DNA from 3 places in the Tumebacillus amylolyticus genome. Region 3 is predicted to be linked to each of the others. Evidence: riboswitches for the same ligand, from Rfam matches in the RefSeq annotation. Region 3 holds a riboswitch; each other region holds the start of a gene.
What was found. Region 3 has a riboswitch for cyclic di-AMP ahead of JJB07_RS03245 (ABC transporter ATP-binding protein). Riboswitches for the same ligand answer to the same signal wherever they lie in the genome.
Positions count from the first base shown of each region.

Region 1: another riboswitch for cyclic di-AMP. It lies ahead of JJB07_RS07265 (LysM peptidoglycan-binding domain-containing protein); the one in region 3 lies ahead of JJB07_RS03245 (ABC transporter ATP-binding protein).
Region 2: another riboswitch for cyclic di-AMP. It lies ahead of JJB07_RS11805 (C40 family peptidase); the one in region 3 lies ahead of JJB07_RS03245 (ABC transporter ATP-binding protein).

Region 1 covers NZ_JAEQNB010000002.1:80,458-84,668, reverse strand. The annotation lists gene JJB07_RS07270 (aminotransferase class I/II-fold pyridoxal phosphate-dependent enzyme) at 1-1,104, shown strand, start outside; cyclic di-AMP (ydaO/yuaA leader) riboswitch at 1,285-1,424, shown strand; gene JJB07_RS07265 (LysM peptidoglycan-binding domain-containing protein) at 1,429-2,301, shown strand; gene JJB07_RS07260 (glycosyltransferase family 4 protein) at 2,387-3,526, shown strand; gene JJB07_RS07255 (hypothetical protein) at 3,523-4,211, shown strand, end outside.
Region 2 covers NZ_JAEQNB010000003.1:365,490-369,700, reverse strand. The annotation lists gene JJB07_RS11820 (sigma-54-dependent transcriptional regulator) at 1-324, shown strand, start outside; gene JJB07_RS11815 (PTS sugar transporter subunit IIB) at 321-623, shown strand; gene JJB07_RS11810 (PTS sugar transporter subunit IIC) at 628-1,968, shown strand; cyclic di-AMP (ydaO/yuaA leader) riboswitch at 2,088-2,222, shown strand; gene JJB07_RS11805 (C40 family peptidase) at 2,229-2,921, shown strand; gene JJB07_RS11800 (carbon starvation CstA family protein) at 3,056-4,211, shown strand, end outside.
Region 3 covers NZ_JAEQNB010000001.1:684,866-689,076, forward strand. The annotation lists gene JJB07_RS03235 (chromate transporter) at 1-262, shown strand, start outside; gene JJB07_RS03240 (cation:proton antiporter) at 450-1,712, shown strand; cyclic di-AMP (ydaO/yuaA leader) riboswitch at 1,768-1,919, shown strand; gene JJB07_RS03245 (ABC transporter ATP-binding protein) at 2,083-3,228, shown strand; gene JJB07_RS03250 (ABC transporter permease) at 3,179-3,874, shown strand; gene JJB07_RS03255 (ABC transporter substrate-binding protein) at 3,896-4,211, shown strand, end outside.

The DNA of each region.
Region 1 (4,211 bases), on a different contig from region 3:
TCGATCCTCTCGGCGATCATCTTCTCTGGAGCGCATCCAGTATTTATGCATCCGGAGATCGATCCGGAGATCGGCATCGCCCACGGCGTATCGCTCGATACGGTTCGCAAGGCGCTTGACGAAAACGCAGACGCCAAAGCGCTGCTTCTGATCAACCCGACCTACTTCGGTGTGTCCGCCGATCTCAAGTCGATTGTGGATCTGTCGCATGAACGCGGCATCCCGGTTTTGGTTGACGAAGCGCACGGCGTGCTGTTTGGCTTCCACGAAGACTTGCCGCTCTCGGCGATGCAAGCCGGTGCCGACATGGCGGCCACGTCCGTTCACAAACTCGGCGGCTCCATGACGCAGAGTTCGGTGCTCAACGTCCGCGAAGGCTTGGTCTCGCCGGACCACGTCCAATCGGTGCTCTCCATGTTGCATACGACTTCGACGTCGTACCTGCTGCTGGCCTCGTTGGACGTCGCACGGAAGAACCTCGCCATCCACGGCCACGACCTGATTACCAAAACACTGGAACTCGCCCGCGCTTGCCGCAACCGCATCAATGCGATCGACGGTCTCTACTGCTTCGGCGACGAGATTCTGAAAAACTCCGCAACCTTCGCACACGACCCGTTGAAAATCAACGTCACCGTCTCCAACTTAGGTCTGACGGGCTGGGAAGTCGAGAAGATTCTGCGCACCGACTTCAACATCGAAGTCGAAATGTCCGACCTCTACAACATTCTCTGCATCATCACGTTCGGCGACACGCAAGAAACGATTGACGCGCTCGTCAGCGCACTTGAAGTGATCGCGACGAAGTACCGCCGCGAAGTTCTGGAGCGCAAACAGGTCAAGTACCCGTCCACGCCGCTGCTGGCCCTTTCGCCGCGCGACGCGTTCTACAACAAGCAGACGGAGATCATCCCGCTTGCAGAAGCGGCCGGCCGCATCATCGCCGAGTTCATCATGGTCTACCCGCCGGGTATCCCGATTGTCATGCCGGGCGAAGTCGTCACCACCGACAACATCGACTACATCGTCGAACATGTCAAAGAAGGTCTGCCGGTCCAAGGCCCGGACGATCCCAACATAGAATTCGTCAAAGTTCTCAAATAATACCCGAAAAAGAGCTCCCGTCCACCGCCGAGGTGGACGGGAGCTTTTTTCCAATTCGGTGGGAACCCGCAGTCTCATCGGCTGCGGAGGATTTCCCAGTCGGTTTCCAGTTATCACCTAGTGAAGCACTCGGGATTGTCTGGTAGAGTTATGCCTATGTTCGACAGCGAACGACAAATAAAACTTAACAAGCCGAATCCTCACTTTCGAAGAGGAGCGGAGGAACCAAACTTGGGGTGAACCCGTGACAACTCGTCAACGGGCGGGAACCTTCTTCCCGAATCCGTCAGCTAACTCCGCAGGCTTTTAGAAGGGACGTGCAACATGATGAACATGAAGAAAAATTGGAAGCACCTCCTCGTAGGTACTCTGATGATGGCAGGCGCACTGACCCTGATCAACACCAAGGCCGAAGCGGCCGCAATCACCGTCCAACCGGGCCAAACCCTTTCCGAGCTGGCGAAAGTCAACGGCACCACGGTGGCAGCGGTGAAATTCACCAACAACTTGAAATCGGACGTCGTTCTCGCAGGCCAAACGCTCAACATGCCGTTCCCGTACAAAGTGGGCAACGGTGACTACATGAGCTATCTCGCGAAACGCTACAACACCACCATCGCCGACATCAAACGTGTGAACCACCTCGACCGTGAGAACCTCTTCATCGGCGAAGTGATCACGATTCCGGTCGGCAAGAACACCAACATCACTCCGGTCGTCAAAGCGATCGAAACGTCCCCAGCTCCGGCCAAGGGCGCAGAACACGCAGCGACTCCGGCTCCGGCTCGTGCAGAAGCAAAAGCTCCGACTCCGGTTCGTACCACTCCGGTTCTTGCGCCGGTGAAGCAACCGGCCGCTCCGACCGTTGCCGGCAAGGAATATTCCAAGACCGTTGACGTCGCGGCTACCGCGTACGGTCCGGGCAACATCATGTGGCAATGGGGCGGCAAGACCAAGATGGGCACCCAAGTGCGTGAAGGCGTCATCTCGGTCGACCCGAACGTGATTCCGCTGGGCTCGAAAGTCTGGGTGACCGGCTACAATTCTCCGCTGCTTCCGGCGGGCGGTTTCTTCGCAACTGCCGAAGACACCGGCGGCGCGATCAAGGGCAACCGCATCGACATCTACATCGACGCGAACCACACCCAACTGATCCAGTTCGGCAAGCAAAATATCCAACTCTATATCTTGAAATAAAAAAACCACCTGTTCTCTTGGAGAGCAGGTGGTTTTTTCATGCTCATTTCGGGGAAGTACTGGAAGAGATGAGAGAGGTGACCTTATGCGTACCTATCATGTACTTCAAGTGTTGCGCCCGATGCAGGGCGGCATGCGTCGTCATGTGCTGGATTTGATTCAAGGCTTGCAAGACGCCGGACACCGTGTTACGGCGGCGTGCCCGAAGAAAACGGCGCTTTTTCAAGAACTCAGGAGTTTGGTTTCGACCGTGCCGTTTCCGCTCGATGACGGGATGAATCCAATCTCCGACTGGCTGGCTGTGCGGCATCTGCAGAAAGTCATGCGGCGGGAGAAGTTTGACATCGTCCACCTGCACGGGGCCAAAGCGGGCTATGTCGGACGGTTTGCCGTGCGCGGTATCGAACCCCGCCCGGCTGTGCTCTACACCGTCCACAACCACGTCCTGCCCCGCCAAGCTCTTTTGAAAAAAGCGATGAACGCGCTGGAGCGCCGCCTCGCCGTCGACACCGACCGCATCATCGCCGTGTCCGATTCGCTGCGACAAGAAATTCGCTTGTCACACGGCGTGGAAGAGTACCGTTCGGTGACGATTCGCAACGGCATACAAGGCCCGCCGCCGCTGACTCGACGCTATGCGCGTGCTGTGCTTGGTTGTGAAGACGACGATCGCGTGGTGATCGCGTGCATCGGGCGGATGGTGCCGGAGAAGGGAATCGACAGGCTGCTCGAAGCGTTCACGATTTTATTGTCGCGAGGCTTCGATGCCGAACTGGTTCTGATCGGCGACGGGCCGATGTTGTCCGACTATCAATATCTCGCAGGCAAAGTCGGTCTCGCCCGCGTGCGTTTTCTCGGCGAAGTGCCGAACGCCGCACAGGTGTTGCCGGGCGTGGACATCGCCGTCTGCCCGTCGAGGCAGGAGGGTCTGGGCCTCGTCGCCATTGAAGCGATGTTGGCGGGTCGTCCCGTAGTCGCAAGCGATGTCGGCGGGTTGCCGGAAGTGGTCGTGCATGGCGAGACAGGTCTGCTCGTCCCGCCGGAAGACTCGGTTTTGCTCGCGAGTTCCCTGTGCTATTTGATCGAACGGCCGGATGTGCGCGAGCGAATGGGACGTCTCGGCTCTCAACGGGCACAGGAGCATTTTTCCCGACACGGGATGATGCAGGCGGTGCTCAAGGAATATGACGCGGTGATGGAGAGTCGCCAAGGAGTGATCGTATGAGAAAAAAATTCAGGCTCGGCGGTGGCCTGTTGGTGTTGCTGATGCTGCTCTCTCTGGCGCTGCCCGTCTCGTCAGCACGTGCCGCAGATGATATTGCGTATTCCAACGATCCCGTGAAGACCCAGCGGCAAGTGGTCTTGCTGTTGCTCGACGGGTTGCGCCTTTCGGACATTACGCCTGAGCGGACGCCGAACCTCTGGCACATGCAAGAGGTCGGCTCCATCGGCGTCATGAACTTGAACACGCTCGGAAGCAAAACGGACGTCAACGCCGCCCTCACCATCGGGGCAGGCAGTCGTTCGGGGGCGAATCTCTCGTCGGTTGAAGCGTATGAAGCGGGAGAGACGGTTCAGCAAGACGGCCAGACGGTAACGGGGCGCGACCTCTATATCCGACATATGGGCAAGGAACCGACGGCGGGCGTTGTTTTGCCGCAATGGCCGCAATTTCTCGAAAGCGTGGACAAGCAAAAAGGAAATCCCTCCACGGTGGGTCTGCTCGGCGATATCATCCACGAACCGGGCGGCAAAACGGCTGTTATTGCCAATTCCGACTGGGGCGGGGAAGTTAACCGTTCGGCGGCGTTGATTGCGACGGACAGCCAGGGACAGGTGGATTTCGGTTCTTTTCAAGCCGGTCGAGTAGCGGACCCTTCGCGTCCGTACGGAGTGCGGACCGATGTGAG
Region 2 (4,211 bases), on a different contig from region 3:
ACCGTGCGCCGGGTCAATCCGTACTTCCTCGTGCCGGAGATTGTGAAAGCACTCGAAGAACTTGCCCAGATCTGGGGGCGCGAGATCGATGTCGATTTGCAAATTGGCGTGACGATGCATCTCGTCATGGCGATTGAACACCGCATGCAACGCGGCGTATGGCCGACCGAAGAACGGGGCGAACTGCCGCCGCCGATTCAAGGGGGCGATCAGATTCTGCACGCGTTGCAGAGCGTGACCGATGCATTAGGAATTGAAGTTCCGGCTTGTGAGTTGGGACATCTCTGGAGATTGTTGGCGCAAGGGGAGGTAGTACGTGGATGAACAGCATCGTGTTGGTTTGCTCCTTTGGCCTGTCCACGTCGCTTCTGGTGAACTCGATGGAGACGGCCGCCAAGGAAGCGGGTGTACAAGCGCAGATTCGGGCGATTGGCAGCAATGAAGTCCAGGATCACGTGGAGGAGGCGGATGTGTTCTTGATTGCGCCGCAAGTGCGCTATTTGATGAACTCGATCGCCGCTCACGGTCGCCCGGCCGGCGTGATTGAGGGCCGGACCTACGCGCTCGCCGATGGTGCTGGGGCGTTGCGTCAAGCGCTTGCCTTGATGGAGCAGGGAGTCTGACCTCATGAACAAACTCCTGCTTTTCATGGAACGCACGATTTTGCCCGTGACTGCACGGGTCGTGGAGAACCGCTATATGCAGGCGATCCGCAATGCTTTTATTGGAAGCGCGTTGCCGATGATCATCGTCGGCTCGATTTTCTTGATCTTTGCCATTCCTCCACTGCCCGAAGGCATTCAGGACGGCGTGCTGGGGGCAATCAATGCGTGGTTGACCGACGCTCGACCGATGCTGATGGTTCCGTTTCAGCTCACATTCGGTCTCATTGCGTTCTGGGTCTGCTACGGGGTTGCCGAAAGTCTCGCCAAGCACTACAAGATCGACGGCGGGCGAGTGGGGTTGATGGCGATGGCGACACTGTTGGTGTTCTGCCTGCCGGTGGGCGTTCGACAGGAGGGGCATCTCATCGGATTGCACGCGATCCGGCTCGATCAATTTCTCGACAATCTCGGCGCGGTGGGGCTGTTTGTGTCGATGCTGACCGGCATCGGTGTCGCAGAACTCAATCGCTTTCTGCTCCGGCGCGGATTGATCCTCAAGATGCCGCCCGCCGTCCCGCCGAACGTCTCAAAGTCGTTTGAGATGATGATTCCTGCCTTTCTCGCGGTGGGAGGTGCGTTTCTGCTGGAATGGTGGGTGACGACAACGTTTTCGCCGCACCCGCTCGACCCGGCAACGGCCTTGACCTTGCCGCAGGTCGTCATGGCGAAACTGAGCTTCCTCGTGCAAGCCTCAGATACGTTGCCTTCCGCGATCTTGCAGATTTGGCTGATGATGTTGCTCTGGGCGGTCGGAATCCACGGGATGAACGTCGTTTCTTCGGTCGCCTACCCGCTTTGGCAGACCAACCTCAGTGAGAACATCCAAGCGCTGGGAGCAGGGGAGCCGGCGACACACATCGTGTCGGAGCCGTTTTTTCATATGTATGCGCACTTGGGCGGTTCGGGGGCGACGCTTCCGTTGGTGTTCTTTCTGTTACGATCGAAAGTCCAGCAGTTGAAACAGGTCGGGCGAGTGGCGCTGGTGCCGGGGCTGTTCAACATCAACGAGCCTGTCGTGTTCGGCGTACCGATTGCGTTAAACCCCATCCTCGTCCTGCCGCTCTTGTTGGCTCCCACGGTGATCGTGACGGTGAACTTCCTCGCGATGCACACCGGGCTCGTCCCTGTGCCGACCGTACAACCGCCGCTGACGATGCCGGTGTTTCTCGGAGGCTTTCTCGCGGACGGTTCGTGGCGGGGAGCTGTGTTGCAAGGTGTGGACCTCGTGATCGCAGGGCTGATCTACTATCCGTTCTTCAAACTCTATGAAAAAAAGATCTCTCACTTCGCGGACGGCGAATGAGAGACCGTTTTTATTTTGAAATCGCTTTCATTCTTGATCTTTCACTTGTCGAAATTATTTTCTGCCTAGAATCTCTCATTTCGTTGATTTCTGACAATTTGTATGGTAGACTTTCATCATGTCGAAATTGGCCGAATCTGGTAAGCAAACCAGTACGGGGGACTTATTTTCATGGGGTGAACCGCCTGCGGGCGGAAGGGTTACTCTCGACCCGAACCCGTCAACTAACCTCGGAGGCCGCTTGGGGAGGAAATTTCATTTTGAAGCGTATTGTACAAGCTTTGTTTGTTGCTGCCCTCGTCTTTGTTGCGCCGTCTCTGTCTACTGTGCAAGCACATGCAGCTGTTCCGTACGGACAGACCCTCATCACCATTGGATCGACCGGCAATGATGTTACTCAAGTGCAGGCGGACCTCCGACTGCTCGGCTACTTTACATACCCGGAGAACACCGGCTACTACGGTGAGATCACCGCAGACGCCGTTCGCGCGTTCCAACGCGACCACGGAATCGAAGTCAACGGCAAAGTGGGCACGGAAACCGGCCCGGCGATTCAAGCAGCTGCGTCGAAACTCCGCGCTGCGAAAGGCACGACCACAGCAGATCAAGTCATCGACACGGCTGAGAAGTACCTCGGCACCCCGTATGCATGGGGCGGGCGCACTCCGTCCGGCTTTGATTGCTCCGGCTTCGTCGGCTATGTTCTGTCACAGTACGACGTCTCCGCACCGCGCACGGCAGCTGACATGTACGCAAGCGGCTCCGGCGTTGACTCGCTCAAAGCGGGCGATCTCGTGTTCTTCACCACCTACGGCGCTGGTGCGACCCATGTGGGTCTCTACATCGGCAACGACCAGTTCATCTCCGCGACGTCTTCGCACGGTGTGAAGATCGACTCTCTCCACGACAGCTATTGGGGCCCGCGTTACATCGGAGCTCGTTCCTATCTATAAGCGTTTAGAACCGACCGGATCCGAAACGGTCGGTTTTTTTATCGATAAGGATGATAATTTCACAAAGTTGTCGTATAATTCTAATAGTAAAACGGTTTCATATATTCCGTTACTTGAAGGGGGAGCTTCACACCGTGAACAAAAATTTGCTCTCGATCCTGATCTGGACGGTGGTCTCAGTCCTCGGCGGCGTAGCGTTTGCGCTGCTTGCGATCAACAACGGCGAGACGATTTCCGCATCTTGGATCGTCATCGCAGCCGTCTGCACGTATGCCATCGGGTATCGCTTCTACTCGAAATACATGGCGAAAAACGTCTTTGGCCTCGATGACAAGCGGGCAACGCCTGCTGAAATCAACGACGACGGCAAAGACTATGTCCCCACCAACAAGTGGGTGTTGTTCGGTCACCACTTCGCAGCGATTGCAGGTGCCGGTCCGTTGGTCGGTCCGATCCTCGCCGCGCAGATGGGGTACTTGCCCGGCATGATCTGGATTCTCGTCGGCGTCGTGCTCGGCGGTGCCGTCCAAGACTTCGTGATTCTGTTCGGCTCGATGCGCCGCAACGGGAAATCGCTCGGTCAAATTGCCAAAGACGAGATCGGGCCGTTTGGCGGCACACTCGCTTTGGTCGGTGTCTTGGCGATCATGGTCATTTTGATCGCAGTTCTGGCAATGGTCGTCGTCAATGCGATGTTCCATTCTCCGTGGGCTACCTTCACAGTGTTCGCAACGCTTCCGATCGCTCTGTTCATGGGCGTGTACATGCGCTTCATCCGTCCGGGTCGCGTCTTGGAAGGCTCCGTGATCGGGTTCGTTCTGTTGATGCTCGCACTTTATTTCGGCCAAGTTGTGGCTGATTCGTCCATCGCGCACTACTTTGACTATGAGAAAACCACCCTCGCGTGGATGCTCATGGGGTATGGCTTCATCGCTTCCATCTTGCCGGTTTGGCTCTTGCTTGCACCGCGCGACTACTTGTCTTCGTTCTTGAAGATCGGCACCATCGGTTTGCTCGCGATCGGTATCTTGATCGTCCGTCCGGAGATCCACATGCCGAAGATCACGAGCTTCCTCGACGGCTCCGGCCCGGTCTTTGCAGGTCCGTTGTTCCCGTTCCTGTTCATCACGATCGCATGTGGGGCGATTTCCGGTTTCCACGCTCTCGTTTCGTCGGGCACCACGCCGAAAATGGTGCAAAAGGAATCCCACGCACGCTTCATCGGGTACGGCGGTATGCTGATGGAGTCCGGTGTTGCCATCATGGCGTTGATCGCCGCTTGTGCGCTCA
Region 3 (4,211 bases):
GTTCTTGCTGGTGGGTGGCTCTCTGCCGTTTTGGTCGACTCTGCGGGGGATGCCGAAGGTTCAAGCGGTGTTGAATGGAATCAACGCAGCGGTGGTCGGCATTCTGCTCGCTGCCTTGTACAATCCGGTCTGGACCAAGGCGATCCGAGAACCGATAGACGTGGCGTTGGCGTTGTTGACATTCGGGTTGTTGGTTTTTTGGAAAGTACCCGCGTGGGTGGTAGTCCTCGTGTGTGGTGGGATTGGGAGCCTCTTGTACTAGAAGCTCCCCTTTTAATAGGAAGGAAGAACTTGATTTTTCACGATTGTCCCTAGAGCACGCGGCGAGACTACGGCAGAAAAACGAATCGAGGGTTAGCTAAGAGACGCTACCCGTCTTTGGGGCACCCTAGACCTCAGAAGCGGTGTGGTAAAATTGAGTATATAAACCGTGCTCGCAGGAGGTATTCATGCATTCTCATGCTGTCGAACTCGCTCAAACCTTTTTAACGGCAATCTTACTTGTCTTCTTCGTAGGGACGCTTGGCGGGAAGCTCTCCGAAAAGCTGCGCATCCCGGACGTGGTGCTGTTCATCCTCATCGGGATGTTGCTCTCGCCATCCGTATTGGATCTGGTGGACATCCGATCCGAATCGACCGCCAATCAAGCGATTCTCCTGTTCGGGGCGTCGTTCATCCTCTTCCACGGCGGCATGATTACGCGCCTGTCCGTGCTCAAGGAAGTCTGGCGGACGATCACGTTGCTTTCAACACTCGGGGTTGTCGTGACGGCTCTCGTGGTCGCCGTCGCCGCAGTCTGGATTTTCGACATGTCGTTTATGCCGGCGCTGTTGCTCGGGTCAATCTTGGCTTCCACAGACCCGGCGGCTCTCGTGCCGATCTTTCAAAAGTTTCCCGTGCGTCGCAAAGTCAGCCAGACGGTCATCACGGAGTCGGCGTTTACCGATGCGACCGGGGCGATCATGGCGACCGTTGTGTTCTCGCTGTTGATGACGACCGGAGCCGCCGTCGAGTGGGGCTCGATCGGGTTGCAGTTCGCACAGCTCGCATTGGGCGGGATCGTCGTCGGCGCCATCGTCGGATGGATCGCCGCTTTCCTAATCTCCGAGAACGACCGCGGTCTGCTTCGGGAGTTTGCCCCGATGGTCATCGTCATTACGGTGCTCGCCGCGTACTTGGGTGCGGAGTGGATTCATGCCAGCGGATTCATGAGCGTGTTCGTCGCCGGGTTGATGATCGGGAATGCGGAGTCGTTCAAACTGACCATCCTCCCCAAACAAGAGCACGCCGCTCACGAGTTCATCGACGCGGTGTCCTTGAAGTTGCGCATGTTGATCTTCATCTTGCTGGGCAGTCAAGTCGATTTCAGCGTTCTCCAGGATTACGGACTGCAAGGGCTGCTCGTCGTCTTGGTCTTCGTATTCCTCGCACGTCCGATCACCGTGCTGAGCTGCTTGCTGCCGGATCGCAGGGCGAAATGGAAACGCAACGAAATTCTCTTCCTGTTCTGGACGCGCGAAACGGGCGTCATCGCCGCCGCGTTGGTCGGGATCGTCGGAAGCTCCGGCTTGGAAGACGCGAAGCTGATGTCGGCGATCGCTTTCGTTGCGATTCTGTTCACGTTGCTCTTGCAAGCCAGCACGACGCCGTTCGTCGCGAAAAAGCTGGGACTTTTGGAGGAACAGCAAGTTCGCGAAAAAGGCCACCTGTGAAAAGGTGGCTCTTTTTTTATTCACGGACATACAATGAACACAATCGTCGTCTATCCTAAAGGTATTGCTTAATTCCTGATACTCCTATTGGGAAGCGGGGGAACCACATTTCCTGGGGCGCATCGTTGCTTGGGTGAATACCAAGCTCGTAGGGAACCATCTTTCCCGAGCCCGTCAGCTAACCTCGTCAGCGTAGAGATGGGTCAATTGCATGCAGGTTTCACACACATTGACCCGATGAGAACCGATGGGGTCTTTTTTGCGTAGTTTTTTTCGGACCCTATCGTTTTTTGGTAGGGTCTTTTTGCATGTTCACAGCCAAAAGACCCCGCCAAACCTGGTACACCAGCAATTGGGAGGGGATGTTGAAGTGAAAAGAAATGCAGTCGAGTTTCGCAATGTCACCAAATCGTATGGGGACAACGTGGTGATCGACAACTTGAATTTGTCGATCCCACAGGGCAACATCGTCGTGCTCGTCGGACCGTCCGGGTGCGGCAAGACGACCACGATGAAGATGATCAACCGCCTCATCGAGTCCACCTCAGGCGAAGTCCGCGTGTTTAACCAAGACATTCAAGCGCAGAATTCCGCCGAGCTCCGCCGCCGCATCGGGTATGTGATCCAGCAGATCGGTCTGTTTCCACACATGACGATCGCCGAGAACATCTCACTGGTACCGCGTTTGACCGATGGCAAAAAAGGTCATGATCTGACCAAGATTGATCAGTTGCTGGAACTGGTCGGGCTTGATGCAGCCTCGTATCGTGACCGCTACCCCGCCGAATTGTCGGGGGGCCAACAGCAGCGTGTCGGTGTGGCACGCGCGCTGATGGCGAATCCGCCCATCATCTTGATGGACGAACCGTTTTCCGCGCTCGACCCGATTACGCGGGAACAATTGCAAGACGAACTCATCCGTTTAAACCAAGAACTCCACAAAACCATCGTATTTGTCACGCACGACATGGACGAGGCGCTGAAGATCGCCGATGAACTCATCATCATGCAAGGCGGTCAAGTCATCCAGCAGGGCACTCCTGACCACATTCTGCGCCATCCTGTGAACGACTTTGTACGTGGTTTTATCGGGGAAAAACGTCTCGCGGCCAAACCGGCGCTCACCGTCGCCGACGTGATGCTCCTTCAACCGGTCAAGATGAGCCGCTACAAAGGCCTCGCCGAAGCGGTGCAGACCATGCAACGCAAGCGGGTCACCGCGATTCTCGTCGCCGATCAAGACGGCCGCTACCACGGAATTGCCGACACGGCCGATATCTACAAGCGCTATTCGGAGGAGTCCAAGACGCTCGCCGATGTCATGCGCACAGATGCACCGACCCTGCGTCCCGAAACTCCGCTGTGGGATGCGATCACGTTGGTGCAAGATGCACCCTACGGACACGTACCGGTCGTGAGCGGAGAGGGGAAACTCGTCGGGATCGTAACCCGCGCTTGCTTGGTCGATGTGCTTTCCAAACCTTATCTGGAGGAGGCGGCTGCAAGTGGTGAATGAACTTTTGACGACGTTCGCTGACCGTTGGACAGACATCTTGGAGTCGAGCCTGCAACATATGACGCTCTCGTTGATCGCGTTGTTCTGGGCGATCTTGATTTCGATTCCCTTGGGCGTTCTGTTGACTCGATATCGTAAATTGGCAGGGGCAGTTCTCGGACTCGTTTCCATCTTACAAACCATCCCGAGCCTTGCGTTGCTTGGGTTCATGATTCCCGTCTTCGGCATTGGGTCGGTTCCGGCGATCATTGCGATGGTCGCGTATGCGCTGCTTCCGATCCTTCGCAATACCTACACGGGCATTCTCGATGTGGATTCGGCGCTTCTCGAAGCGGGACGCGGCATGGGCATGACGCGTTTTCAATTGCTGAGAATGGTGGAACTGCCGCTCGCACGTCCGATGATCTTCGCCGGTATTCGCACCGCGACGGTCATGACGATCGGCGTGGCCACGCTCGCTTCGTTTATCGGGGCCGGTGGCCTCGGCGACTTGATCCTGCGCGGGATCTCGATGGTCGATACGGGCGTTATCTTGGCAGGGGCCGTTCCGGCGGCGGTGCTGGCGATTGTGTTCGACTTGCTTCTGGCTTGGATTGACCGCTTGGCAACGCCCAAAGGTCTGCGTATTCGAAAAGAACTGAACTAATTTTACGAGGGGGACGATTTTTTGAAAAAAGGAACAATCAAAGCTTTGCTTGCAGGTACACTCGCTGTTTCGCTTGCCGGATTGGTGACGGGGTGCTCCGCCGTGACCGGTTCGAAAGCGTCCGATGAAATCACAGTCGTCGGCAAAAACTTCACGGAACAAGACATCATGGCGAACTTGGTCGGGCTGATGTTGGAGAAAAACACCGACCTCAAAGTCAAAACCAAATCCTACCTCGGCGGCACGGACGTCTGTTTCAGCGCCATGAAGAGCGGCAGCGCCGACGTCTACGTCGAATACACCGGCACGGGCCTCGTGAACATCATGGGAGAAAAAG